Regions from separate parts of the Terribacillus saccharophilus genome, predicted to be linked through region 1. Evidence: riboswitches for the same ligand, from Rfam matches in the RefSeq annotation. Region 1 holds a riboswitch; the other holds the start of a gene.
What was found. A riboswitch is a leader RNA that binds a small molecule or an ion and turns the genes downstream of it on or off. The one in region 1 is predicted to bind S-adenosylmethionine.

Region 2: it holds a riboswitch for S-adenosylmethionine, as region 1 does, so the genes downstream of both, GZ22_RS16155 (PLP-dependent aspartate aminotransferase family protein) here and GZ22_RS12665 (ABC transporter permease) in region 1, are expected to answer to the same signal.

The regions. Positions count from the first base shown of each region.
Region 1 covers NZ_CP008876.1:2,502,224-2,505,419, reverse strand. Annotated here, with positions in the region: gene GZ22_RS12675 (ABC transporter ATP-binding protein) at 1-17, opposite strand, end outside; gene GZ22_RS12670 (ABC transporter permease) at 28-966, opposite strand; gene GZ22_RS12665 (ABC transporter permease) at 967-1,893, opposite strand; SAM riboswitch class I at 1,999-2,105, opposite strand; gene GZ22_RS12660 (amidohydrolase) at 2,470-3,196, shown strand, end outside.
Region 2 covers NZ_CP008876.1:3,252,303-3,255,498, forward strand. Annotated here, with positions in the region: SAM riboswitch class I at 230-341, shown strand; gene metX (homoserine O-acetyltransferase MetX) at 418-1,485, shown strand; SAM riboswitch class I at 1,487-1,595, shown strand; gene GZ22_RS16155 (PLP-dependent aspartate aminotransferase family protein) at 1,670-3,196, shown strand, end outside.

The DNA of each region.
Region 1 (3,196 bases):
AGTTCCAGTAAACTCATGTTGCCCCCCTTATTTCTTAGACCGTTGATCGAATGCATCCTGCAGCCCATCTCCAAAAGCATTGAACGCAAGCATAGTTAGTGATATGAGTAGTGCAGGAAAGAATAATCTCCACCATTGCCCACTCAAGATGACACTCAGCGCATCATTCGCCATTGTCCCCCAGCTCGCTGTCGGTGACTGAACACCAAGTCCTAGGAAGCTGAGAAAGGATTCGGCGAAGATTGCCTGCGGTACTGTGAAAGTAAGATTGACAATGATGATGCCAATCATATTCGGCAGCAAGTGTTTCATAATGATACGTGCATGGGACGTTCCCAGTTTTTCAGCAGCCATCACATACTCCTGCTGCTTCAATTGGAGAATCTGACCTCTCACAATGCGAGCCATTCCTACCCAGCCGGTTAATGTCAGGGCAATGATCATCGTTAGCAGTCCCGGTTTCATAACAACCATCAGTAAGATTACGACTAGCAAGTATGGAATACCATACAAAATCTCTACGATACGCATCAGAAGGTTATCCACGCGATCACCGAACCTGCTTCGGCCCGCCATATATCCTGCGATACCGCCTACTAAGATTCCAATCAATAAATCTATTACTGCCGCGGCCATTCCGATCGTTAGAGATATGCGAGCACCAGCCCATACACGTTCCCAAACATCCCGACCAAGATCATCTGTCCCGAACCAATGCTCAGATGACGGTGCTAAATTCCCTTCGGTCAATGACTGCTCACTCGGTGAATATGGCTGTAAAACAGGTCCTATAATCGCCATCCCGATAATGAGGATCAACAAACCAGCTCCAATTAGGGCGAGCTTATTGGAAATTAACTTTTGCAGGATCTCTTTTCTATGACCTATGTATTGTCGGTTCTGCGCTGTATCCGAGTAGCGGCTCCTATCAAGAGGCTGGAATGCCTTTTTATTCAGTTGCTCCATTTAATCAGCCTCACTTGAAAGTTTTATTCTCGGATCTATCAGTCTATAGCAGAAATCAAGGACGAACAGAGTGATGATCAAGATTGCACTATAAAAGATAGTCGTTCCAAGAATTACCGGATAGTCCCGATTGAAAATGCTATCCACGAAATATTTACCTATTCCCGGGATTGCGAAAATCTTTTCTATGACAAACGTTCCTGTGATGATTGCCGCAAATAGCGGTCCAATGAAAGATATGACTGGAATCAGCGCATTACGTATACCATGCCTGAAAACGATGTCAAAGGTTGACAAACCTTTAGCTTCAGCTGTCTTCATATAATTCTGATTCAGGACCTCCAGCATACTTGTTCTTACGAATCTAGCAATAATCGCCAGTGGCCCAACAGCAAGTGCGAATGTAGGCAGGATTGTGTGTTGCCATGTCCCCCACGCTGCAACTGGAAGCAACCCACTATCTACGGCTAAATACTTAATCAATAGAGGCGCTAAAATGAAACTAGGTACAGAAATTCCAATGATTGCGATGAACATAGAAACATAATCCAGCATGCGGTTTTGGAATAATGCAGCTACAATTCCAAGGAATAAACCTCCGACTAACGCTGCAAGCAGTGACTGTATTCCTAGCATTGCAGAAGGCAGAAACCCCTCTTGAATGAGTGTATTCACGTCCCTCGTCTTCGATTGGATCGAAGGCCCGAAGTCGAGCAGCAGCAGATCTTTTAAGTAAAGTCCGTACTGTGTCAGTAATGGTTCATCCAAATTATATTTGGCTCGCATATTCTCTACTACATCAGGTGATAAGGCTTTCGCATCCGAAGCGAATGGGTCACCTGGAATGCTATGCATGATGACAAACGTAACAGTCACAATGATCCATATCGTCAGCAGCATCATTCCTAGTCTTTTGACGACATACATATTTCTAATTCTCCCTCCTTATGTATCTAGCAATCTTCTGTTGCTCACCTCCCAACAAAAAAAAGTACCTCCCGACAAAGATGCGTCGAGAGGTACCCTCTATTCATCTTATCTCTCGAGAATTAATTCCCGATGGATGTAGCACAGTGTCCTTAAAAGACCTGTTGCTGAGGTTTCGCAGGGCCATGTCCCTCCACCTCTCTGGATAAGAAATAATCATATAAAATTGTTAAAATTACACATCGAATTCTATCTTTTGTAAGAATCACTGTCAATATCATCTTACATTTTTGGTTCCTATTACCTATAAACCCATACAAATAGTAGACATGTAATTTGAAGGAAGAATACGATGCACAATTCGTTTTTACAAGGCTTACAATTAGCAGAGCAGCTCCTAAATTTAACTGCTTATAAGAGTCACCCAAATAAAATGTCTACCAGCAATGAGGTTGAATTACATTTACAACATTTGTGAGATGCCTTACTATCGTTATAAGGAATCGAGAACAGACAGGATCCCAATTCTAGTTTTCAGAAAAGAGATAATATTTTATAACTTTTGGAGGTAAACCAATGAAAGCCATAACAAATGTATCTGGAGTAGACGGCACAGGTAAGACATTCAAGAATACAACAATTTTAATACAGCATGGAAAGTTCACTTCCATAGGAAAAGACACCATTCCAGATGGATATGAAATCATTGATGCTAGCGGTACATACTTTACTCCAGGATTAATTGATGTACATACCCATTTAGGTGTACATGAAGAAGGAATAGGAAAAGAAGGACATGACTTTAATGAAACGAGCGCTGCAGCCACGCCACAGGTGCGCGCAATTGATGGGATAAACCCACTGGATAGAGGATTTGAAGATGCGAGACGGTCAGGTGTTACGACAGTCCAAGTGATGCCTGGAAGTGCCAATGTAATTGGCGGGGAAATGTGTGTGTTAAAGACGACTGGGACAATCGTGGATGACATGGTCATTCGCAATCCTTCTGGTCTAAAAGCAGCAACAGGTGAAAATCCAAAACGGTTCCACGGTGATAAAGGAAGAATGCCGACAACCAGAATGGGAATCGCAGCCATTCTTCGTGAAAAATTTATTGAGGCACAAACATATATGGAAGATCGCAAAGCTGGTAAAGCAGCTAGAAACCTTGGATTAGAACATATCGAAAAGGTATTGAATAAAGAAATCCCTCTTCGCGTCCATGCCCACCGTGCGGATGATATTGTCACTGTACTACGGTTAAAAAAGGAATTTGATATTGATTTAACGATTGAGCATTGTA
Region 2 (3,196 bases), 750 kb from region 1:
CATCGTTTAAGTGTAAACTACCATGTGGAACAAGTACCGCGGCAAGAGGATGTATTAGGTATCCTCTACTTACAATAGAAAAGTTACATTATTAGCCCCGCATTGGCATTAGCTGATGCGGGGCGTCCAAATTTCTGGGGGATTTTACAGCGTAAATGGAAATTTCAGAATTTATAGTTGACTCATATTTTAACCCATGCTACAATCCTGTTAACAAATAAATAGCAAGCTCTTATCAAGAGAGGCGGAGGGACTGGCCCGACGATGCCCGGCAACCTGCAAGCAGAAATGCTTATAAGGTGCTAATTCCTGAAAGTGCGTATGCACTTTAGAGATGAGAGAGACATGTCGGTACATATTGCCACCCTGTCCTCTCAGGGTGGTTTTTTTATTTTGAGGGGAGGAAGTGTACGGAACATGGGGTCACAACAGTCATACCAAACCGGAAAACTTCTAATAGGGGATATCGAGCTTGAATCAGGTGAAATCCTTTCACAGGTGGAAGTAGCTTATGAAAGAAGCGGACCCGAATCAGGAGAAACGGTGCTGATCTGCCATGCGCTGACAGGAGATCAACTTGCGGCTGGTAATGGTACAGTTCCAGGCTGGTGGAGCGGATTGCTGAAGCCTGGAGGGTTTATCGACACCGACCGGTATCAAATAATTACATGTAATGTGCTGGGCGGCTGCAATGGCACAACAAGTGCCTTATCGGCAGATCCAGTTTCAGGTGATAGGTATGCGGCAGCTTTTCCTGCTATTACGATCCGTGACATGGTTTCGGTTCAGCGCCTTGCATTGGAGAAGCTAGGAATCTCTCATTTAAGGGCTGTGATCGGCGGATCTTTAGGAGGAATGCAAGTACTGGAATGGGGTGTCATGTATCCAGATTTCATGGATGTGCTGATCCCCTTGGCGGCAACTCCTTATGTAAGTGATTACGCAATTGCCTATAATCACTTAGCCAAGACAGCTATCACTTCCGATCACGATTGGAACAATGGTAACTACACAGCAGATAAACCACCTGCTGCGGGTCTCGGACTTGCAAGGATGGTAGGAATGCTTACTTACCGCTCTGATCACCAATATAATGAACGCTTCCGTCGCGCTGCCTCCCGCAGGGACGATGCAGCTTATGAAGTGGAATCATATTTGAACTACCAAGGAGAGAAGCTCGTCAATCGCTTTGATGCCAATTGTTACGTGACATTATTAGAAGCGATGAACAGCCATGATATCGGAAGGGGAAGAGGAGGATGGCAGTCTGCTGCTCAAAGTATAAAAGCGATTGTACTGACATTCGGCTTCTCCAGAGATCTGCTGTTTCCGCCGGAAGAGATTGAACGCTTTGCAGCGGCAGTTCCGGGTGCCCGTCATATAGACGTTAAAACAATTTATGGACATGATGGCTTTCTGCTCGAATTTGAAAAATGGGGACATCATATCCGTGAGGTGCTTCAGCAGCCTATGAAAATTTCATAATAACTTATCAAGAGAGGCGGAGGGACTGGTCCTATGATGCCCGGCAACCTGCAAGCAGCAATGCTTGGAAGGTGCTACTTCCAGCAAACAAAGAGTTTGAGAGATAAGAAGTTTCATGCTTATGCAGCAGCTTCTTACTGGAAGCTGCTTTTTTCATCTATATAAAAATTGGAGGAATGACAAAATGACAGATCAAGTATATAAAGCAGAGACATTAGCATTACACGGTGGTCAAGCACCAGATCCGACAACAGGTTCAAGAGCAGTACCGCTTTATCAAACAACTTCATACCTTTTCCATGATACAGATCATGCTGAGCGTCTATTCGCATTGGATGAACCAGGTAACATTTATTCCCGTATTGGTAACCCTACCGTCGATGTATTAGAAAAACGGATTGCATTGCTGGAAGACGGCGTTGCAGCAGTTGCAGTTGCTTCTGGAATGGCAGCAATCAGTTACAGCATCCTAAATCTGGCTGCAGCTGGAGATGAAATCGTAGCAGCGACCAACTTATATGGCGGAACGTATAATCTATTCCAAACGACACTTCCGCGTTATGGAATCAACGTAAAATTCGTCGACCCAACTGATCCGGAAGCTTTCCGTGCAGCGATTACAGACAAAACGAAGGCTGTATTTGCAGAGATTATCGGAAACCCGAGTCTGCATGTACTAGACGTGGAAGCCGTAGCCGAAGTGGCGCATGATGCGGGTATTCCGCTAATCGTTGACAGTACATTTGCTACACCTATTTTGAGCAAACCGATCACATTAGGTGCTGATATTGTTGTTCACAGTGCGACGAAGTGGATTGGCGGTCATGGTACTTCTATTGGAGGATTGATTGTTGACGGAGGCAGGTTTGATTGGAATTCACCGAAATTTCCGACATTTACAGAGCCGGATCCGAGCTACAATGGCATCCGCTATGCATTTGATTTCGGAACCCTTGCTTTCAGTACAAAATTGCGTGTGCAATTACTGCGTGATTTAGGCGCTGCGCTTAGTCCGTTTAATGCATGGCAGCTGATTCAGGGGCTAGAGACTTTGCACTTGCGCGTTGAACGCCACGTCCAAAATGCAGAAAAGCTTGCGAACTATCTTGAGCAGCATCCCGCAGTTGATTGGGTTGCTTATCCAGGACTCAGCAGCCATCCATCCTATGAATTAGGAAAGAAAGTACTTCCATTTGGTACTGGTTCCATTGTTAATTTTGGTATTAAGGGTGGCAGAAAAGCTGGTGCTACACTGATCAATAATGTTGCACTTTGGTCACACGTTGCCAACGTCGGAGATGCAAAATCATTGATTATACATCCTGCATCAACGACACATCTGCAGCTGGATGCAGAAGGGCTCGCTGCTACGGGAGTGAAAGAGGAATTGGTACGCTTGTCTGTTGGAATTGAGTCAGTGGATGATCTTATTCATGATTTGGACAGAGCATTGGAAAAAGCGACGGGAATCCGTTCTGAATCACGGAAAATCGTCATCAATGATGAAGCCGTTATCCGGGAAGCACTCGGCAGTGCGACAGATGCGACAGGCCGTCAAAAAACTATTGCAGTAGTAGGCTTGAGCAGTAAGGAACAGCGCCCAAGCAACCGTTTGGCTCGCAAGATGCAGCGACTTGGCTACAAAATTATTCCGGTTAACCCTGCTGAAACGAGTGTATTGGGAGAAAAAGCTTATCCCGATTTGACAAGC